Regions from separate parts of the Streptomyces sp. NPDC001068 genome, predicted to be linked through region 3. Evidence: riboswitches for the same ligand, from Rfam matches in the RefSeq annotation. Region 3 holds a riboswitch; each other region holds the start of a gene.

Region 1 (5,433 bases), 190 kb from region 3:
GCGGGCCAGGAGCGTGGCGTAGGGGGAGCCGAGCGCGAGAGCCGCGGCACCGGCGTCGAGTACGTGGTCGCCGAGGCGGACGCCAACCCTCCGTTCCGTGCTCTCGGGGGTCGAGAACACGCCGTACGGAAGGTTGTGCGGGCCGAAGGGGTCACCCTCGGGGACCTCGAAGGGGGGCAAGGGGGGCATGGGGTGGCTGCCTCGCTCTCATCCGTGCCGCGCCGGGCCGACTGTGTGGTGACGTCGCTGTGGCATCGGGCGGCAGTCCATGTGGTCGCGCCACACGTTACGTGTGAGTTGGCTGTCGTGGCAGTGTCTAAAGAGTTCGCAATGTCCCGATAAGCCTTGTCGGAGGGTTCAATTCCGGCTTAGCGTCCTTTGGGGGACACGGCCGGGATGGGTCCGGTCCGTAGGGGGGACACGTGGGGGGACCCGTGGCCAGGAATTCCGTCGGCATGCCGCTCGACGCGGACCGCGACGTGCCGGGCCTGATCGTCAAGTTCGGCGACTATCCGCTGCATCACGGCGGGGTCGGCGCGATACGCAGTCTGGGCCGCCTTGGCGTTCCCATGTACGCGATCACGGAGGACGCCTACACGCCCGCGGCCTCCTCCCGCTACCTCGAACGGGCGTTCGTGTGGCCGACCACGGGTGCCGAGGAACCGGACCACCTGGTCGAGGGACTGCTGCGCGTCGGCCGCCGCATCGGACGTCCGACCGTGCTGATCCCGACCGACGAGGAGGCCGCGGTCCTGATCGCCGAACACCAGGACGCGCTCGGCGACCGTTTCCTCTTCCCCCGGGTGGAGCCGGCGCTGCCACGCCGGCTCGCCAGCAAGCAGGGGCTGCACGAACTGTGCCTGGAACACGGGATCCCCAGTCCGGCCGCCGCCTTTCCGCAGTCCTACGACGACATCGTCGACTTCGCGGAGAAGGCCCGGTTCCCCGTCGTCGCGAAGAACCGCGAGGCGTTCGTCCGGCGCAGCCGGCCCGCCGTCAACGGCACGACGAGGATTGCCACCCCCGAGGGACTCCTCACTCTCGCGCGTGCGTGGGGCACCCGTCCGGGTGTCATCCTCCAGGAGTACCTGCCGAGGGAGGACGCCGAGGACTGGATCGTGCACGCCTACTTCGACGCCGACTCGAACCCGGGCGCCCTGTTCACCGGCGTCAAGGTGCGCTCGTGGCCGCCGCACGCGGGCATGACGGCCAACGCGTACGTCGTCGACAACCCGGAACTCGCCGACCTCGCCGCGCGTTTCATCAAACAGATCGGCTTCACCGGCGTCATCGACCTGGACCTGCGTTTCGACCGCCGCGACGGGCGGTACAAGCTGCTCGACTTCAACCCGCGCATGGGCGCCCAGTTCCGGCTCTTCGAGAGCGAGTCGGGCGTGGACGTGGTCCGTGCCATGCACCTGGACCTGACCGGGCGGCGGGTCCCGGAGGGGGAGCAGCGCGCCGGCCACCGGTACGTCGTGGAGAACATCGACGTACCCGCCCTCCTCGCCTATCGCCGCAGCGGGTACACGACACCGCACGCGCCCGGCCGGCCGAGCGGCACCGAGCTGGCCTGGTTCGCCGGAGACGACCCGCTGCCGTTCGTCACGATGCTCGCCCGCTTCGTGCGCCCGGGCGCGAAGCACCTCTATCAGCTCTGGCGCACCAACCGCCGGGGCTCCGGCACCTCCGCGAAGTAGGCACCGCGCCGGGCCCGCGCGGGCCCTCGCGCCCACGCCGGCCCCCGGTCCGGCAACACCGCCACGGCGGAAGCCATTTGAGGCCGAAACGCACAGTGAGTCTCAGGGGCGCGCTGTCCGTATTCTCTGATCATGGTCGCACCCACCCCGTACGCACTGATCGCCACCGACCTGGACGGCACGCTGCTGCGCGCCGACGACACCCTCTCGGAACGGTCGCTCGCCGCCATCGCACGGGCCGGCCGCTCGGGAGCCCGGCATCTGGTGGTGACCGGTCGGCCCGCGCCGAGAGTGCGCCCCCTGCTGGACGACCTCGGCTGCAGGGGACTCGCGGTCTGCGGGCAGGGCGCCCAGTTGTACGACGCGGGCGCGGACCGGCTGCTGTGGTCGGTCACCCTGGACCGGGAGCTGGCGGAGACCGCCCTCGGGAAGATCGAGGCCGAGGTGGGGCAGGTGTACGCGGCGGTCGACCAGGACGGCGTGGACGGGCTCACGCTCATCGAGCCCGGCTACCGGATGCCCCACCCCACGCTGCCGGCGCTTCGCGTCGGCGGACGCGACGACCTGTGGTGCGAGCCCATCAGCAAGGTGCTGCTGCGCCACCACACCCTGTCCGACGACGAACTGGCGGCGACCGCGCGCGCGGTGGTGGGGTCGCTGGCGACGGTCACCATGTCGGGGCCGGGGACGGTCGAGCTGCAGCCGTGCGGGGTTACCAAGGCGACCGGGCTGGCTCTGGCCGCCGACCACCTGGGGCTGAGTGCCGAACAGGCCATCGCCTTCGGCGACATGCCCAACGACATCCCCATGTTCGACTGGGCGGCCTACGGGGTGGCCATGGCCAACGCCCACCCCGAACTCAAGGCGGTCGCCGACGAGATCACCTCGTCGAACGAGGACGACGGCATCGCCGTCGTCCTCGAAAGACTCTTTCACTGATGGTGCGGTGCGGTACCGCGCACTGCGGTGCGGTGCGGTCAGTACGCGCCGTGCACGTTGTCGATGGAGCCGTACCGCGCGGCCGCGTAGTTGCAGGCGGCGGTGATGTTCGCGACCGGGTCGTAGACGTCGAAGGACGTGCCGGCCACGTGGTAGGTCTTGAACGTCGGGTCGATCACCTGGAGCAGCCCCTTGGAGGGGATGCCGGCGACCGCGTTGGAGTCCCAGAGGTTGATGGCCTGCGGGTTGCCGGAGGACTCACGCATCACGTTGCGGTAGATGCCGTCGTACGTACCCGGGATCTTCATTTCGGCCATGATCGCGAGGGACTCGCGGATCCAGCCGTCGAGGTTGTTCGGGTATCCGGCGAGAGTCTTCGAGGCGGTGGAGCTGCTGGAAGTGGCGGCGGAGGCCGTGGTCGCCCCGATGAGCGGGAGGGCGAGAACGGCGACACCGGTACCGACGATGGTGGCGAAGGTGAAGCTGCGGACCATGCGGTTACGGCGGGGACGGCGGTGCTGAGCGTCAGCAGACATGTCGTGGTTCCTCTCCGTCGCCTGCGGGGTGAGCTGTCGGGTTCGGGCTCGGGGAGTGCCCGGTCGTCCCGCCCTGCGGCGAGGCGACTTCACCCCTGGCCGTTCCGGTACGACCTCCGTCGGTGACGTCGGCCGCCCGGTCGGGCGACTTACCTGGTTCCCCCGCTCCTGCCGTGCGAATGGACTCGTTTGATGGGGCACGACGGGCGGCGGCAGGATTCGGCGTCCACCCGGTGAGCCGGAACGTATGCGAGAGCACATGTCCGAAACAAGCACCTGATTCACACAACACACCCATTGACCTTGATCTGAGGCGTATGAGGTGCTTGATCCTTTGCTGTTGCCAAGCATCAACTCGCCTACGGGGAAAGGGCGGAAGGGGTGTCTTGCCCGCTTTGTGGCACTCCGGGCCACGTGACCCACTTCACGAAGTGGCAATTGCGGCGAATCGGACAAGAGGGATTCTTTGCAGGCCCCTTTCCGAGGCTCGGGGGAATAGGTCCGCGCCGCCATTTGTATGGATTGCCTCGCCCGGATCGGCGGAGTGGCGCGCACCACAGGCAATTCCGAGAATTGTCTGAATTGCCCTATAAGACGGAATCGCATGCGACGGGCGGCGCGCGAGGGGTCGGCCGGCTTCGACGGGTGGCGGAGGGGGTACCTCCGGGCAGGTGATGTCCATCGGAGCGCGGCTCGGCCTCCCGGTTCGGGGCAAGTGCGCACACTTCGGTCTAAGTCATCGGATGTTCAGTCGTATCGCCTGATCAAAGACATAGTGGTCGTGATCCGATAGTGCCCGGGGTGTAACGGTGGGCGCCCTCGGTGATCGAAACCTGACCGGATACGCTGACTTGAGTGCTGGCAGCGACCTATCGACAAACCGCGTAATCACCAGTGGACACCAGCAGACAGGAGACCCCTCGTGACCGTCGGGCCGTTCGGGCTGAGCGTGCGGGACCAGGCTCTGGAAGCCGATGTCCAGGCCGGATTGACGGCTGTCGAGGAGGGCTTGCTAGAAGCCACCAAAAGTGAGGTCCCGTTCATCACGGAGGCCGCGCAGCACCTCGTGCGGGCCGGCGGGAAGCGGTTCCGGCCACTGCTGGTGATGCTGGCCGCGCAGTTCGGTGACCCGTACGCGCCGGGCGTCGTGCCGTCGGCCGTGGTGGTCGAACTGACCCATCTCGCCACGCTGTACCACGACGACGTCATGGACGAGGCGGCCGTACGGCGCGGGGTCGACAGCGCCAACACCCGCTGGGGCAACTCCGTCGCCGTCCTGACCGGTGACTTCCTCTTCGCCCGTGCCTCGCAGATCCTCGCCGATCTCGGACCCGAGGCGGTGCGGGTCCAGGCCCTCGCGTTCGAACGGTTGGTGACGGGCCAGATCCTGGAGACGGCGGGTCCCTCCGACGGGCGTGACCCGGTCGACCACTACCTCGACGTGCTGGGCGGCAAGACCGGCTCGCTGGTGGCGGTCTCCTGCCGCTTCGGCGCGATGATGTCCGGCGCCGACGAGACGGTCGTGGACGTCCTCACCCAGTACGGCGAGCGTCTCGGCGTCGCCTTCCAGCTCGCCGACGACGTCCTGGACATCGCCTCCGACTCCCACGAGTCCGGCAAGACCCCGGGGACCGATCTGCGCGAGGGCGTCCCCACGCTTCCGGTGCTGCGGCTGCGGGAGCGGGCGGCGCGACTGGGGCTGGCCGAGGACCTCGCCCTGTGCGAGCTGCTGGACTCCGACCTCACGGACGACGCGCGGCACGCGGAGGCCCTGACGGCGCTGCGGGCGCACCCGGCCCTGGAGCAGGCGCGCCGGGACACGGTCCGGTACGCGGAGGAGGCCCGGGCCGCCCTGGCGCCGCTGGTGGAGTGCGACGCCAAGGCGGCACTCCTGGAGCTGTGCGACGCGGTGGTGCACCGGGCGGGTTAGCTCCGCCGCGTGTGGCGCGGGTCGTACTGCCGAGATCCTGTGCCGGAACGCCGCCGGCGGCGCCACGCGGGCCGGCCCCTGCGTCGCGAGCGCCGTCGTGCCGTCGTCAGCGCCCCCCGGCCGGCCGCCCGTTCGTGCGGCAGCGCGGAGCGAACGGAGTACGTGACGGAAAGTGACCGGAGGTGTCTTCCCCGCACGACCCCTACGGGTCGGGGAGGCGCCTCCGCCCTTGTGTCATACCGCAGTCGTACGCGGAGTTGGCTCCCGGGTCTGACGCTTGAGACGCGCGGATTTGGTGAGATGGAGACCACGGAAATCACCACCACTC
Region 2 (5,433 bases), on a different contig from region 3:
CACCCGGGGGACCCATGTCCCGCTCCGGGCATGCTTCACGATATGGGAAACTGGTCTAGACAACCCTGAAAACCGAAGGGCAGCATCACATGGCTGAGCGCCGCGTCAACGTCGGCTGGGCCGAGGGCCTCCACGCCCGCCCCGCTTCCATCTTCGTCCGAGCCGCCACGGCCACAGGCGTCCCGGTGACCATCGCCAAGGCCGGGGGCGACCCCGTCAACGCGGCCTCCATGCTGGCTGTCCTGGGCCTGGGTGCGCAGGGCGGCGAGGAGATCGTCCTCGCCTCCGACGCCGAGGGCGCGGACGCCGCTCTCGACCGCCTGGCCAAGCTGGTCGGCGAGGGTCTCGAGGAACTCCCCGAGACCGTCTGAGCCGCACGGCTCCCGCACCACCGGGCCGCGCCACCCCTGCGAGGGCGGCGCGGCCCCGCCGTTTCCGCCGTGCGGGTTTCCGGCGTCCGGGTTTCCGTCGTCTGCCGTTCCCGTTGTTCCGGTAGTTCCCGTTGTTTTCGTCGCAGGGATCACGCGGCCTCGGCGGCGGTCGGCGCGGCACCCGTGTTCCACATGGCGCGGGAAAATTCACGCCGGGCACACGAATGGCGCGTCACCGGGAATTACCGGCACGCACAGATAAAGGCAGCGGAAAGACCGCTCCGCCGAATTACATCTCTTTGTATACGGCGCCCGTGTTAATGCCGCGGGCCCGACATGTTTACGGGATGTTGCGAAGTCCTCACACCACCGCCCCGGTCCGTGCCGCCGGAGAAGCGCAGCCGGTGGGAGAGCGTGGACCGCTCGGTGTGCAGCGCGGTGAGCGCCCGCGCGCGCTCGCCGTCGCCGCGCGCCACCGCGTCCACGATGGCGCCGTGCTCGGCCCAGGACCCCACCGGGTCGGCGGGCGCCGCGACGACGTACATCCAGGCGATCTTGTGCCGCAGTTGGGTGAGTGCCGAGGTCAGGGCATGACTGCCGGTCGCCTGGGCGAGCGTCTCGTGGAACCAGCCGCCCAGCGACCGCAGATCCTCGCTGCCGCCCCTGCGGGCCCGCTCCTGACCCAGCCTGACCAGTCCGCGCAGCACCTTGAGGTGCGCCTCGGTACGGCGCTGCGCGGCCCGGGAGGCGCCGAGCGGCTCCAGGAGCAGACGCATCTCCAGCAGGTCGGCGGCCTCCTGCTCGGTCGGTTCCACGACGCACGCGCCCGCGTGCCGGCGCGTCACCACGAACCCCTCGGCCTCCAGGGTGCGCAGGGCCTCGCGGACGGGGACGCGCGAGACGCCGTAGCGGCGGGCCAGGACTTCCTCGGTGAGCCGGCTGCCGCGCTCATGGACCCCCGCGACGATGTCGTCCCGGATCGCCGTGCATACCGAGTGCGCCGGAATACGCATGTCCGACCTCCGCCCTGGTCCCCGTGAAAAGCCGCCGAGTGACGTCCGTTCCGTGACTCTATTGCAATGGGCCGGAATTTCCGAAGGGGGCCTTGAATCCATGCGTATTTTTTGGACACCGAGGTCACGGAAACGACGAAAGCCCCGGCGTGGAGGCCGGGGCTTTCGGAAAGCTCGTCGGACGGCGTCACATGCTTGCCGCCGCGCTCGGGTCAGACGTCGACGCCGTGCTTGCGGAGGTAGGCGACCGGGTCGACGTCCGAGCCGTACTCCGGGGTCGTACGAGCCTCGAAGTGGAGGTGGGGGCCGGTCACGTTGCCGGTCGCGCCGGACAGGGCTATCCGCTCGCCCGGGGTGACCTTCTGGCCCACCGAGACACCGATCGACGACAGGTGGCCGTACTGGGTGTACATGCCGTCGGCCATCTTGATGACGATCTGGTTGCCGTACGACCCGCCCCAGCCGGTGGAGACCACCGTGCCGGTACCGACCGCGTGCACCTCGGTGCCGGTGGCCGCGTGGAAGTCGATGCCCGTGTGGGCGCCGGAGGACCACAGGGAGCCGCCGGTCTTGTAGCCGGTGGAGACGTACGAGTCGGTGACCGGCACGACGAAGGCGTTGAGACGCTTGCGCTCGGCCTCCCGCGCGGCACGCGCCGCGGCCGCGTGCTCCTTCTCGGCCTTCGCCGCGGCCTTCTCGCGGGCCGCCTTCTCGGCCGCCTCGCGCTCGGCGGCGGCCGTCTGCGCGGCGGCCTGGGCGTCGATCTGTTCGACGACCGAGTCACTGACCGTGATCACCGGCGTGAGGCCGGTCTGCTGGACGGAGTTCTCCGCGGCGAGCGCGGGGGCCGCCGAGACGGTGCCGATGACACCGGTGGTGGTGAGGGCCGCGATGCCGGCGGCCTGCGCGGTGGTGCGCTTCACCCGGCCGGGACGACGGTGCTTCCCGGAGGCGCACATGAACGCCATGTAGAGGCTGGTCCTTTCCTTCCCTCTCGCCTACCGGGTTAGCTGACGGGTTCGGAGCAGGAAGGTCTCCTACGGGCCCCCTCGCGACTAGCGCGGGCGCCCGATTCACCCCAGGGACTGCGTGGGTCCCCGGCTCCCCTGGCTCGCGCCGTACGGGGACTCGGCGATGACTGTCCGGTGCCGCGGGCGCGGCGCAGTGTCGTGCGGACAGCCTGGAAGAACCTACGAGGGCGTCCTCGCAATCCTCAAACGGAACGCGGATTTTGTCGCGCATCCCACAGGGCAGACAGGCAACCTCCGCACCAATCCGGACATTTCAGAGCCCTGGTGGCCGGGTGGTCACCAGGGCTCCGTTCACGCGCGGGGCGTCGCCCGGCTACTCCGCGGCGACGACCGTCACTTCGCCGATGCCGAGGGCCTCGACCGGCTCCCTGATCTGCGCCGCGTCGCCGACCAGGACGGTGACCAGGTGGTCGACCGGGAAGGCGTTCACGACCGCCGCGGTGGCCTCCACGGTGCCGGTGGCGGCCAGTTGCCGGTAGAGCGTGGCCTGGAAGTCGTCCGGCAGGTGCTGCTCGACCTGGTCGGCCAGGGTGCCGGCGACGGCCGCCGCGGTCTCGTACTTCAGCGGCGCCACGCCGACCAGGTTCTGCACGGCGACGTCGCGCTCGGCGTCGGTGAGTCCGCCGGAGGCGAGGGTGCGCAGCACCGTCCACAGGTCCTGGAGCGCCGGGCCGGTGTTCGGGGTGTCCACGGAGCCGCTGATGGCGAGCATCGAGGCGCCGCTGCCGTCGGGGGCGGACCGCAGCACCTGCCCGAAGGCGCGGACGCCGTAGGTGTAGCCCTTCTCCTCGCGCAGGACACGGTCCAGGCGGGAGGTGAGGGTGCCGCCCAGGCAGTAGGTGCCGAGCACCTGGGCGGGCCAGACCCGGTCGTGCCGGTCGGCGCCCACGCGGCCGATGAGCAGCTGGGTCTGGACGGCGCCGGGGCGGTCCACGATGACGACCCGGCCGGTGTCGTCCGCGGAGACCTGGGGCACCGGCCGGGGCCGGCCGGCGGTGCCGTGCCAGGCGCCCAGGGTCTGGCCGAGCAGTTCGTCCAGGTCGATGCCGGTCAGGTCGCCGACGACGACCGCGGTGGCGGTGGCGGGCCGTACGTGCCGGTCGTAGAACCCGCGCACGGCGGCCGCGTCGATCTTCTCGACGGTGTCCTCGGTGCCCTGGCGAGGCCGGGACATCCGCGCGGTCGACGGGAACAGCTCCTTGTAGAGCTGCTTGGCGGCCCGGCGGCTGGGGTTGGCCAGCTCGTGCGGGATCTCGTCGAGCCGGTTGCGCACCAGCCGCTCGATCTCGCTGTCGGCGAAGGCGGGCGCCCGCAGCGCGTCGGAGAGCAGCCCGAGCCCCTTCTCCAGCCGGGAGGCCGGCACCTCCAGGCTGAGCCGGACGCCGGGGTGGTCGGCGTGTGCGTCGAGGGTGGCGCCGGCCCGCTCCAGCTCGGCGGCGTACTCCTCGGCGGAGTGCTTGTCGGTGCCCTCGGAGAAGGCGCGCGCCATGATCGTGGCGACGCCGTCCAGGCCGGCCGGTTCGGCGTCCAGGGGCGCGTCCAGGAGCACCTCCACGGCGACGACCTGCTGGCCGGGACGGTGGCAGCGCAGCACGGTGAGCCCGTTGTCCAGGGTGGCGCGCTCGGGGGCCGGGAAGGCCCAGGGCCGCGCCTCGCCGGGCTGGGGCTGCGGGTGGAAGTCCATGGTGGCGAGCTCGGTCACTTGGCCGTCTCCTCGTTGTTGTCGCCGGCTTCGACCGTGGCCTCGGCCTCGGGGTCCGCGGGCACGTCGGCGTCCTCGACCGCCTCCGGGGACTTGGGCTCGTAGACGAGCACCGCGCGGTTGTCGGGCCGCAGGCGGGCCTTGGCGACCTCCTGGACCTCCTGCGGGGTCACCGTGAGGACGCGCTGGACGGCGGTCAGGGCGAGCTGGGGGTCGCCGAACAGGACGGCGAACCGGCACAGTTCGTCCGCGCGGCCCGCGACGGTGCCCAGCCGGTCCAGCCACTCGCGCTCCAACTGGGCCTGGGCGCGCTCCATCTCCTCCGGCGTGGGGCCCTCCTCGGCGAACCGGGCGAGCTCCTCGTCGATGGCGGTCTCGATGACCGGCACCTCGACGTCACCGGAGGTCTTCACGTCGAGCCAGCCCAGGGAGGGCGCCCCGGCCAGGCGCAGCAGGCCGAAGCCGGCGGCGACGGCGGTACGGTCGCGCCGCACCAGGCGGTTGTACAGGCGCGAGGACTCGCCGCCGCCGAGGACGGTGAGGGCCAGGTCGGCCGCGTCGGACGCGCGCGTGCCGTCCTCCGGCAGCCGGTAGGCGGCCATCAGCGCGCGTGCGGGCACCTCCTCGACGACCACCTCGCGCAGCTGCCCGCCCATGATCTCGGGGAGCGAGCCGTCGCGCGGGGCGGGCTTGCCGTCGTGCGCCTCGATGGAACCGAAGTACTTCTCGATCCAGGCGAGGGTCTGCTCGGGGTCGATGTCGCCGACCACCGAGAGCACCGCGTTGTTGGGCGCGTAGTAGGTGCGGAAGAACGCCCGGGCGTCCTCCAGGGTGGCCGCGTCCAGGTCCGCCATCGAGCCGATCGGCGTGTGGTGGTAGGGGTGGCCCTCCGGGTAGGCGAGCGCGGTGAGCTTCTCGAAGGCGGTGCCGTAGGGGACGTTGTCGTAGCGCTGGCGGCGCTCGTTCTTGACGACGTCCCGCTGGTTCTCCATCGACTCGTCGTCCAGGGCGGCGAGCAGCGAGCCCATGCGGTCGGCCTCCAGCCAGAGGGCGAGCTCCAGCTGGTGGGCGGGCATGGTCTCGAAGTAGTTGGTGCGCTCGAAGCTGGTGGTCCCGTTGAGCGAGCCGCCGGCGCCCTGGACCAGCTCGAAGTGGCCGTTGCCCGACACCTGCGCGGAACCCTGGAACATCAGGTGCTCGAAAAGGTGAGCCAGGCCGGTGCGTCCCTTGACTTCGTGCCGGGAACCGACGTCGTACCAGAGGCAGACCGCCGCGACCGGGGTCAGGTGGTCCTCGGAGAGCACCACGCGCAGACC
Region 3 (5,433 bases):
GGTTCCGGGGTGTGCGGGATGCGCCGAGTGCTATGGGGTGCATATATGCGAAGCCGTGCGCCTCCGCGACGCCGTGCCCGGCACCCGGCGGGTGGCCGAGGGAGGGGCCGGTGCCCGGCGCCCCGGGGGACGCTGATTAGGCTCCGGGGCCATGGGCGTACTCATCCATCTCTTCGTCGGCCTGCACATCATCGGCATCGCCGCGCTCCTCGGCGGTTTCCTCACCCAGATGAAGGCGATGGGCCAGGGCACCGCCCGGTTCGTCCCCGGGATGCTGCACGGCGCGTTCACCATGCTCGCGACCGGCGTGATCCTGGTCGGTCTCAACGAGGCCGACGACCACCACGTCAACACCGTGAAGATCGGCGTGAAGCTCGCGCTGCTGATCGTGATCCTCGGACTGGTCTACGTGAAACGGGACGACGAGAAGGTGGAGAAGGGCGCCTTCGGTCTGGTCGGTGCGCTGACCATGGCGAACATCTTCATCGCCGTGCTGTGGACGTGACCCTCTGACGGCACGGGCTCCGGGTGCGCGACCCGGCGATGCCGGTGGCCGTCGCGGCGGCCCCGGCTGCCGGCGGACACCGCACCCGCCAGGCGCGAAGAGGTGGGATGCGGGACGTGACGCCGATGCCGGGGACCGGCGACCGCCGAACGAACCGGGCACACGCGCGTGCGGCACGAAACACGCACGGGTCCGCGCCTCCAGCCAGCCCGCTCGCTCGGCCCGCTCTCTCAGGCCGGCCGCACCACGCTGTGGATGATCGACTCGCCGCCGTAGTAGATCGACTCCTCCCGGACGTAGGCGCCGGGCTTGGGGGCGTGGATCATCATGCCGTCGCCGATGTAGATGCCGACGTGGGTGACGTCGTCGTAGAAGAAGACCAGGTCGCCGGGGTGGGCGTCGGCGAGGGAGACGGTGGTGCCGGCGTTCACCTGGTCGTAGGTGGTGCGCGGCAGCGAGACGCCCGCGGCCTTCCAGGCGGCCTGGGAGAGGCCGGAGCAGTCGTAGGAGCCGGGGCCGGTGGCACCCCACACGTACGGCTTGCCGATCTGCGCGCGGGCGAATGCGATCGCCTTGGCTGCCTTCGTACCGTACGAGGAAGACGACGAGGACGACGAGGAGTCGCCGGAAGCCGATCCCGAGGACGACGAGCTCTCCTGCCGCTCGGCCGCCGCCTGCCGCTTCGCGAGCTCCGCCGCCTCGCGGGCCGCCTCCGCCTGCTTCTTCCTCTCGATCTCCGCCAGCCGCGCCTTCTCCTGGGCCGTCAGGTCGGAGAGCATCCTCCGCGCGGACGCCAGCTTGTTCTGGACGGTGGTCTTGGCCGTCTTGAGGTCGTCCTGGGTGTCGGTGAGGGTCTCCAGGCTCCTGGCGGCCTCCTGCCGCTTCGCCATCGTCGCGGTCTGCTGGGTGGTGTAGTCGTCGACCGCGTCCTTCTGACGTGAGGTCAGCCGGTTCATCAGCTGCGTCTGGTCGAAGTAGTCCTGCGGGCTGTCCGCGAGCAGGAAGGTCGAGGTGTCCGGTGCGGCGGCCCCGGTCCGGTACTGGGCCGCGGCGAAGGAACCCAGTTCCTCACGTGCCCTGTTGAGCCGGTCCGTGCGCCGGGCGACGTCGTCGAGCAGGGTGTCGACCTGCTTGCGCTGCTTGCCGGTCCGCTCCTTGGCCGCGTTGTACTTCTCGGTCGCCGACTCCGCCTGCCGGTAGAGGGCGTCGACCTTCTTCTCGACCTCCTCCAGGCTCGGCTTGCCGTCCTCGGAGGGGGCGGCGTTGGCCGTCTGCGAGAGCAGCGCCACGGAGGTGAGGGCCGCGGTGGCCAGGGCGGGGGTGCGTATGCCTGCTACGCGCGTTGCGGACGGACGCGACTTGCGGTGCGACGCCAACGGAGGCGACTCCTTCCATGCTCCGCCTACCGGGTTAGCTGTCGGGTTCGGGCGGTTGTTCGGAAGGGTTGCCCTACGGTCCGTTCCCCGGAGGGGAGTCGGGACCGATTCACCCCGGGGTCGGTGGGTCCCCGGTTCCGGATGCGCGGTGGCACCCTGGATTCGGCGGAGGACGTACGGCCCGGCGGGTTCGCCGGTGGGGGTCGTACGGCCTGCTCGGCACGGTAGCCAACTCGTGTGCTCTATGTGAAGTTTGATGTGCGATATGCCCGATACATTTTCGTGACCTCGGTGTTGCGGATCGACGGGGCGGGATGATTTGCGCAGGTTCGCGCCGATATGCCAGTGAGGTTCGGGCGGTCCGGACCCCGGTCGGTGGGCGCGTCCGTGCTCACGATGAGTGATCGCTCCCCGTGAGGGGGCGGTTCTGGTGGGTGACCGGGGTGAGTTTCCGGGGTGGGGGCCGGTTGTCGGTGGGGCGCCCTAGACTCGGAGAGCGATGAGCAGCCTCTTTGACGACAGCTTCCTGGCGAGCCTCCAGCCCCCGCGGGGCCACGAGGAGGAACCCCCGCCGCCGCCCGAGGACGAGCACGTGCCGGAGCCGGTTCCGGACGATCTGTTCGGCGGGCGGTTCGACGTGCCCCCGGACCGCGACGCCTACTACCGCGACGGCGCCGCCCGCCCGGCCCTGGACCCGGCCGCGCTCCTGGAGGGGCTGAACGAGAACCAGCGCGCTGCCGTCGTGCACGCCGGCTCCCCGCTGCTGATCGTGGCCGGCGCCGGTTCCGGCAAGACGCGTGTGCTCACCCATCGCATCGCGCACCTGCTGGGCGCGCGCCAGGTGCACCCGGGCCAGATCCTCGCGATCACCTTCACCAACAAGGCCGCCGGCGAGATGAAGGAGCGCGTCGAACAGCTCGTCGGCCCGCGCGCGAACGCGATGTGGGTGATGACCTTCCACAGCGCCTGCGTACGGATCCTGCGCAGGGAGAGCAAGAAGCTCGGCTTCACGTCCTCCTTCTCCATCTACGACGCCGCCGACTCCAAGCGGCTGATGGCGCTGGTCTGCCGCGACCTGGACCTCGACCCCAAGCGCTTCCCGCCGAAGTCGTTCAGCGCCCAGGTCAGCAACCTCAAGAACGAGCTGGTCGACGAGGAGGACTTCGCCGCCCGGGCGAGCGACGGCTTCGAGAAGACCCTCGCCCAGGCCTACGCCATGTACCAGTCGAGGCTGCGCGAGGCGAACGCCCTCGACTTCGACGACCTGATCATGACGACGGTCAACCTGCTGCGCGCCTTCCCGGACGTCGCCGAGCACTACCGGCGCCGCTTCCGGCACGTCCTGGTCGACGAGTACCAGGACACCAACCACGCCCAGTACGCCCTGGTGCGCGAGCTGGTCGGCACCGGCGCGCACGAGGAGGACGTACCGCCGGGCGAGCAGGACCTCCCGCCCGCCGAACTGTGCGTGGTCGGCGACGCCGACCAGTCGATCTACGCCTTCCGGGGCGCGACGATCCGCAACATCCTCCAGTTCGAGGAGGACTATCCGAACGCGACGACGATCCTCCTGGAGCAGAACTACCGCTCCACGCAGACGATCCTCTCCGCCGCCAACGCGGTCATCGAGCGCAACGAGTCCCGCCGCCCGAAGAACCTGTGGACCAACGCGGGCGCGGGCGCGCGGATCACCGGTTACGTCGCCGACACCGAGCACGACGAGGCGCAGTTCGTCGCCGACGAGATAGACCGTCTGACGGACGCGGGCGAGGCCAAGGCCGGCGATGTCGCCGTCTTCTACCGCACCAACGCGCAGTCCCGTGTCTTCGAGGAGATCTTCATCCGCGTCGGCCTGCCCTACAAGGTCGTCGGCGGTGTCCGCTTCTACGAGCGCAAGGAGGTCCGGGACGTCCTGGCCTACCTGCGGGTGCTGGCCAACCCGGAGGACTCCGTCCCACTGCGCCGGATCCTCAACGTCCCCAAGCGCGGCATCGGCGACCGCGCGGAGGCGATGATCGACGCCCTCGCCCAGCGCGAGAAGATCAGCTTCCCGCAGGCGCTCAGGCGCGTCGACGAGGCGTACGGCATGGCCGCCCGGTCGACCAACGCGGTCAAGCGGTTCAACACGCTGATGGAGGACCTCCGTACGGTCGTGGAGTCCGGTGCCGGACCGGCCACCGTCCTGGAGGCGATCCTGGAGCGCACCGGATACCTCGCCGAGTTGCAGGCCTCCACGGACCCGCAGGACGAGACCCGGATCGAGAACCTCCAGGAACTCGCCTCCGTGGCGCTGGAGTTCGAGCAGGAGTCCGGGACGGACGAGGCGTCGGTCGGGCTGTCTGACTTCCTGGAGCGGGTGGCCCTGGTCGCCGACTCCGACCAGATCCCCGACGAGGACGAGGACGGCTCCGGTGTCATCACCCTGATGACCCTGCACACCGCCAAGGGCCTCGAATTCCCGGTGGTCTTCCTGACCGGCATGGAGGACGGCGTCTTCCCGCACATGCGCGCCCTCGGCCAGACCAAGGAGCTGGAGGAGGAGCGGCGCCTGGCGTACGTCGGCATCACGCGCGCGCGGGAGCGGCTCTACCTCACCCGGTCGGCGATGCGCAGCGCCTGGGGACAGCCCTCGTACAACCCGCCCTCGCGCTTCCTGGAGGAGATCCCGGCCGGGTATCTGGAGTGGAAGCGGACCGGTGCGATGGCGCCGGTGTCCTCCGGGCCCGCTTCGGGCGTGGCGGCTTCGCTCTCCTCGTCCCGCTCGCGTTCCTCGGCGTCCGGAGCCTCCGGCTTCGCCACCCGGCGGACCTCGGAGAAGCCGGTGGTCTCGCTGGCCGTCGGCGACCGGGTCACCCACGACCAGTTCGGCCTCGGCACGGTCGTCGGAGTGAAGGGCACGGGCGGCAACGCGGAGGCGACGATCGACTTCGGCGACACCAAGCCGAAGCGGCTGCTGCTGCGGTACGCGCCGGTGGAGAAGCTGTAGCGGCGGAGCCGCCCCGGAGACGGAAGGCCGGGCCCCGCTGTCGGCAGCGGGGTGCGGCGACCGGGATCAGGTCGGGTCGAGTCCGTGGCTGCGCAGCCACGGAAGCGGGTCTATGGCGGCGCCCCCGGCCGGCCTGACCTCGAAGTGCAGATGCGGGCCGGTCGAGTTCCCGGAGTTCCCGGAGTACGCGATCGGATCCCCGGCCTTCACGGCCGTACCCGAGGCGACACGGTACGACGAGAGGTGGCAGTACCAGGTCTCCGTGCCGTCCTTCGCCGTCAGGATCAGCATGTTGCCGTAGGCGCTGTTCCACTTGGTGGAGACGACGCCGTCGGTCGCGGCCATGACGGTCGTGCCGTAGGAGACGGGGAAGTCGATGCCCGTGTGGACGGACATCCAGTTCACGCCGGCCTGGCCGAAGTAGGCGCTCAGGCCCCGCTGCGTGACCGGAAGGACGTACTTGGGACGCAGCCGCTCCTTGCGGGCCGCCTCCGCGGCCGCCTTCTTCTTCTCGGCCTCCTGCTGGGTCTTGAGGTCGATGCGCTCCTGGGTCCGGCTGGCCCGGT
Region 4 (5,433 bases), on a different contig from region 3:
CGGAGTGGGCGTCGGCGATCTCGTCCAGGGCGGCCAGGACCTGCCGGCCCCGCTCGCTCTCCAGGTACTGGGCGGCACGGCCCGAGCGGGCGCTGTCGACGGTCGCGCCGGGCCGGTACTTGCCGGTGAGGAAGCCCGCGGCCAGCGCGAAGTAGGGGACCGCCGCGAGACCGGTGCGGGAGGCCAGCTCCTGGAGGGGACCCTCGTAGGTGTCGCGGGAGACGAGGTTGTAGTGGGGCTGGAGGGCGACGTACCGGGCGAGGCCCTCGCGGTCGGAGAGGTCCAGCGACTCCTGGAGCCGCTCGGCGGTGATGTTGGAGGCGGCGATGTGCCGGACCTTGCCCGCGCGCACCAGTTCGTCCAGGGCACCGACGATCTCCTCGACCGGGATCTCGGGCTTGTCGAAGTGGGTGTAGTAGAGGTCGATGTAGTCGGTCCCCAGGCGCCGCAGTGAGGCGTCCGCGGCGGCCTTGATGTTGGCGCCCGACAGACCCGGGTAGTCGGGGTGCTGGCTGACCTTCGTCGCGATGACGACGTCCGAGCGGTTGCCGCGCGCCTTGACCCACTTGCCGATGACGGTCTCGGACTCGCCGCCCTGGTGGCCCTCGATCCAGGCCGAGTAAGAGTCGGCGGTGTCCACGAAGTTGCCGCCCGCTGCCGTGTACGCGTCGAGGACGGCGAAGGACGTGGCCTCGTCGGCGGTCCAGCCGAAGACGTTGCCGCCCAGGCAGAGCGGGAATACCTCCAGGTCGGAGGCACCGAGCTTGCGCAGAGGGCGGGAAGCGGAGGGGGAGGCGGAGGAGTCCGGAGTAGAGGTCATGCCTCAGTTCAACATCGTCGGCCGGGGGTCCGATGCCGCCACAACGCGAAGTTCTCGTAAAAGCGGAAGGCGTCGCTGCGGAAGGCGTTCTCGTAAAAGCGGAAGGCGTCGCGACGGAAGGCGTTCTCGCAAATGCGGAAGGCGTCGCCCGGTCCCGGACACCGTCCCCCGGACGCACCGGACCGGCAGCCCTGACGTCGGGGGGTCGTCGTCAGGGCCGCCGGGGATCAGTGGGGGTCCGTCAGGGGTTCAGGCCCTTGCCGCGCAGCCAGGTCATCGGGTCGATGCCGGTGGCCTGGCCGCCGGGGTGGACCTCCAGGTGGAGGTGCGGGCCGGTGACGTTGCCGGTGGCGCCGACCCGCCCGATGACGTCACCGGTGGCGACCTTCTGGCCGACCTTGACGCCGATCGAGGACTGGTGGCAGAACCACAGCTCGGTGCCGTCGTCGAGGGTGAGGATCGTGCGGTAGCCGTACGAGCCGGCCCAGCCGGCCTCCGTGACGGTGCCGCTGTGCACGGCCTTGATCAGGGTCCCGGTGGGGGCGGCGAAGTCGAGGCCGGTGTGGTAGCCGGAGGCCCACATGGAGCCGGCCTGGCCGAAGGTGCCGGTGATCGTGTAGGAGACGACCGGCAGCGTGTACTGCTTGGCCAGCGCGGCGAGCCGCTTCTGCTCGGCCTGCGCCTTCTCGGCGGCCTGCGCCTTCTCCTTGGCGTCGGCGGCCTGGGTCGCCGCGGCCTTCTCCGCCTTCGCCTCCGCGTCGGAGACCGCCTTGTCGGCGGCGGCGACGGCCTTGGCGGTGGCCTTCACGTCGATCTGGGTCTGCTGCTGCTCGGCCTGGGCGATGATCCGGCTGCGCAGCGCCTCACCGGCGTCGGAGGAGGAGTCGGCGTCGGTGGCGGTCGCCGTGGTGACGCTGCTGAGCGCGGTGGGGGCCGCCTGGTGGCCGCCGTCGTCGCCGAGCAGGGAGTCGACGGAGGACGGCAGGTCGGGCAGCGAGATGGAGACCGGCGGCTTGCCGGTGTTGGCGCTGGCCATGCCGCCCGCGCCGACGGCGGCGATGACGCCGACGCCGAGAACCGTGGAGCTCCGCGCGAGGCCTCCGCCGCGCTGCTTGGCGACGCGGTGCCGGCCGCGTACCGGGGCGAGGGACTCCTCGGTGGGGTTCCACTCCTCCCAGGGGCCCTCGTCGGTGCGCTGTCCACCGAGGCCGTAGGCCTCGGGCTGACGCTGGCTGGGCACGAACGGGGCTGTCGGAGCAGGCCGGTTGGACGCCACGCGGGCGCACTCCTTTCCTTCCGCTGCCTACCGGGTTAGCTGACGGGTTCGGAGCAGGAAGGTCTCCTACGCGCGTATACCGACCGATTTCTACCCGGTGGTATTAGTGCGATTCACCCCAAGGTGGTGGTTCCCCGGTTCCCTTGCGGGATTCGGCGCGTGCGCGCGGAGCCGTCGCGGGTGACGGCTGTGACGACCGCGCTGCGTTATCGAACGTTAATAGACCCGGCTATCAGATTCCAAGCCGTTCTCCTTGATCATTACGCTTTCAAGGCGTGGACTTACCTGCTACGAACGGTCAAAAACGGTCGAGTTGACCATGTGTTCTGTACAGCTCAGGAGTCACAGCAGTTTTGATGGTGACTCAGACGTTATGCGGACGGCTTCCGTCCGCGCACCGTGGGTGACCATCCGCAGTACGGCCCCGTGATCGCGTTCAGGGCCGCCGCACCGCGAGCAGCGCCATGTCGTCCGTCATGCCGCCCCCGGTGTGCCGGCGCACCTCGGCGGCGATCCGGGCCAGCAGCGGACCGGGGGCGGTGAGGGCCCGCCCGGTCAGCCGTCGCTCGGGGTCGTAGAACACGCCGCGCGCGTCCCGCGCCTCGGAGAGGCCGTCGGTGTGCAGCAGCAGCGTGGCCCCGCTCGGGAACGGGTGCTCGGCGGCCCGGTCCGGCCCGTCCCCCAACTCGCCCATCCCCAGCGGCAGCGCGGCCTCCGGCACTCGCACCGGGAAGACCACGCCGTCACCGTGCAGCAGCAGGGGCGGCGGATGTCCCCGGTTGACGATCCGGACCGTGCCGTCCCCGTGCGGGAGTTCGGCGAGCACGGCGGTGGTGAACCCCTCGTACGCGTCGACTCCGCCACGCCGGACGCACTCGCGGGTCATCGCCCGCTCCAGCCGCCCCGCCACCCCCTCCAGGGTGACCTCCTGCTCGGCGGCCTCCCGGAACGCGCCGATGACCACCGCCACCGCGGCGACCGCGCCCATGCCCTTGCCGCGCACGTCGCCGACGACCAGCCGCACGCCGAAGGGGGTGTCCTGGACCGCGTACAGGTCGCCGCCGATGAAGGTGCCCTCCTGGGCCGCCTCGTAGCGCGCGGCGATCTCGAAGCCGCCGATCCGCTCGGCGGGCTCGGGCAGCACCGCCCGCTGCGCCGCCTCGGCGACCTCGCGGGCGGAGGCGAGCCGCCGGTCGCCGAGGCGGACGATCCGGTTGATGCCGGCCGCGAGGGCTGCGACCGTGGCCACGGTCACCATCTCGGTGACGGCGTCCGCGTCCGGCCCGAACCCGAACCGGGCGTGCACGGCGTAGGTGGCGAGGAAGGACGCGATTCCGGTCAGGACGGTGGTGCGCAGGGACGCGAGGGGCGCGGCGATCAGCGGAGCCGCCGTGAAGAAGGGGACGGCCGTGTACCCGACCGGGGTGAGCCTGTCGTAGCAGACGCCGGAGACGATCAGCAGGGCGGGCAGGAACCGGGCCAGGGTGCGAGCGGTCGCGGACCTGCCCTCCTGCGCCTGTCCATGGTCCACCGAACGACTCCCCACATGTCCCGGGTGTCCGAAGCGTGTCCGTCCAGATTTGCGGCTGCGAGCGGGCGGGGGCGAATGCTGTGGGCCGGGCGGATGAGCACGGACGGGTGTGATGACGGACACGTACCGGGCACGCGCCGCCGTACGACTCAGGGCCGGAATCCTGATTCTCGGATTCCGGCCCTGGTCTTCAGTAGCGGGGACAGGATTTGAACCTGCGACCTCTGGGTTATGAGCCCAGCGAGCTACCGAGCTGCTCCACCCCGCGTCGGTGAAACCAGCATACGCCATCGCAAGCACCGAAGTCACACGGGTTGGGCCGGGGTCAGCCCAGCAGGTGATCGTTCGGGGCCTTCGCCAGCTCCTCGTACGCGTCCAGCACCAGCACCGCCACCCCGGCCTCGCGCAGCGCCCCCGTCCCGTCGGCCGCCTCGACGAAGGTGTCCGGCTCGCGCCACGCCGTCACCACCCGCCGCACCCCGGACCGCAGGATCAGCTCGGCGCAGGGGTGCGGCCGGGAGGCGCGGCGGGTGCAGGGTTCGAGGCTGGTGTAGACGGTGGCCGTGGCCAGCCGGGGGTCGTCCGGAGAGATCTTGGCCAGGGCCGCCTCCTCGGCGTGCGCGACGGGGTCGCCGGCCTCCCTGGAGTGGCCGCGGGCCAGTTCCGTGCCGTCGGCCGCGACCACCACCGCGCCGACGCTGAACGCGGTCCTGGAGGGCGGGCAGTCGGCCGCCAGCTCGCAGGCGAGCCGCAGCCAGTGCCGGTCCGCGGCGGACACCGACCCGCCCGCGCCGGGGGCGGTGGGCTCGTACCGCATCAGGACGACGTCCTCGATACGGCGGCTCTCCACGAGCCGCAGCCGCCCCTCCTGGTACCCGCCGGGGCCGAACAGGCGCGGCGCCTTCGGGTCGCCGACGAAGAGGGGGGCCAGGACCAGCTGGAGCTCGTCGGCCAGACCCTGCTGCAGGAGCTGGGTGTGGACGGTGCCGCCGCCCTCGACCATCAGGCGGCCGACCGACCGCGCCTCGTGCAGGTCCCGCAGCAGCGCGGGCCAGTCGAGCTCCGCGCCGAGGGGGACGACGTCGGCGGCGACACCGAGACCGCTGATCCGTGCCGCACCCTCGTCCGTGGTGTACACGACCTTCTCGCCGCCCGTGTGCCAGAACCGCGCGTCCGGGTCGAGGTCGCCGGTCGCGGTGACCGTGACCTTGAGGGGGTACTCGGGCCTGCCGGCGGCGGTCCGGGCCGCGCGCCGCCCGGGGTCGTTGACCAGCAGCCGCGGATTGTCCGCGCGGATGGTGCCGGCGCCGATCAGGATCGCGTCGACCGAGGCCCGCACCTCGTCGACCCGGTCGAAGTCGGCCGGGGACGACAGCAGCAGGCGGTCGGGGCCGGTGTCGTCGAGGTAGCCGTCCAGGGAGACGGCGGCGGACAGCAGGACGTAGGGGTACGGCATCGGACGTACTCACTCCCGGGGGCGGCGGGCATGCTTGGTTAAACTTTGAAACAAACCTACACTGGCGGCATGACGACTCGCTGGCTGACGCCGAAGGAGCAGAGCGCCTGGCGCGCCTACATCTCGGCGACGAACCTCCTGGACGACGCGCTCGACCGGCAGCTCCAGCAGGACGCCGGCATGCCGCATCTCTACTACGGCATCCTCGTCAGTCTCTCCGAGGCACCGGAGCGCAGGCTGCGCATGACCGACCTCGCCGAGAAGTCGAAGATCACCCGGAGCCGGCTGACGTACGCGGTGACCCGCCTGGAGAAGGACGGGCTGATCCGGCGTGAGGACTGCCAGTGGGA

The links. A riboswitch is a leader RNA that binds a small molecule or an ion and turns the genes downstream of it on or off. The one in region 3 is predicted to bind cyclic di-AMP.
Region 1: it holds a riboswitch for cyclic di-AMP, as region 3 does, so the genes downstream of both, ACFY3I_RS27500 (transglycosylase SLT domain-containing protein) here and ACFY3I_RS28440 (NlpC/P60 family protein) in region 3, are expected to answer to the same signal.
Region 2: it holds a riboswitch for cyclic di-AMP, as region 3 does, so the genes downstream of both, ACFY3I_RS04815 (M23 family metallopeptidase) here and ACFY3I_RS28440 (NlpC/P60 family protein) in region 3, are expected to answer to the same signal.
Region 4: it holds a riboswitch for cyclic di-AMP, as region 3 does, so the genes downstream of both, ACFY3I_RS24665 (M23 family metallopeptidase) here and ACFY3I_RS28440 (NlpC/P60 family protein) in region 3, are expected to answer to the same signal.

The regions. Positions count from the first base shown of each region.
Region 1 is NZ_JBIAYD010000010.1:157,078-162,510, forward strand. It holds gene fahA (fumarylacetoacetase) at 1-180, opposite strand, end outside; gene ACFY3I_RS27490 (ATP-grasp domain-containing protein) at 456-1,700, shown strand; gene ACFY3I_RS27495 (HAD family hydrolase) at 1,833-2,639, shown strand; gene ACFY3I_RS27500 (transglycosylase SLT domain-containing protein) at 2,678-3,175, opposite strand; cyclic di-AMP (ydaO/yuaA leader) riboswitch at 3,181-3,371, opposite strand; gene ACFY3I_RS27505 (polyprenyl synthetase family protein) at 4,098-5,105, shown strand.
Region 2 is NZ_JBIAYD010000001.1:1,119,915-1,125,347, forward strand. It holds gene ACFY3I_RS04805 (HPr family phosphocarrier protein) at 90-371, shown strand; gene ACFY3I_RS04810 (GntR family transcriptional regulator) at 689-1,384, opposite strand; gene ACFY3I_RS04815 (M23 family metallopeptidase) at 1,597-2,352, opposite strand; cyclic di-AMP (ydaO/yuaA leader) riboswitch at 2,365-2,528, opposite strand; gene ACFY3I_RS04820 (M16 family metallopeptidase) at 2,729-4,117, opposite strand; gene ACFY3I_RS04825 (pitrilysin family protein) at 4,114-5,433, opposite strand, start outside.
Region 3 is NZ_JBIAYD010000010.1:351,659-357,091, forward strand. It holds gene ACFY3I_RS28435 (hypothetical protein) at 152-505, shown strand; gene ACFY3I_RS28440 (NlpC/P60 family protein) at 736-1,881, opposite strand; cyclic di-AMP (ydaO/yuaA leader) riboswitch at 1,890-2,059, opposite strand; gene pcrA (DNA helicase PcrA) at 2,381-4,867, shown strand; gene ACFY3I_RS28450 (M23 family metallopeptidase) at 4,934-5,433, opposite strand, start outside.
Region 4 is NZ_JBIAYD010000008.1:455,978-461,410, reverse strand. It holds gene ACFY3I_RS24670 (aldo/keto reductase) at 1-820, opposite strand, end outside; gene ACFY3I_RS24665 (M23 family metallopeptidase) at 1,062-2,096, opposite strand; cyclic di-AMP (ydaO/yuaA leader) riboswitch at 2,104-2,264, opposite strand; gene ACFY3I_RS24660 (PP2C family protein-serine/threonine phosphatase) at 2,533-3,627, opposite strand; tRNA gene ACFY3I_RS24655 (tRNA-Met) at 3,822-3,895, opposite strand; gene ACFY3I_RS24650 (dihydrofolate reductase family protein) at 3,953-5,083, opposite strand; gene ACFY3I_RS24645 (MarR family transcriptional regulator) at 5,153-5,433, shown strand, end outside.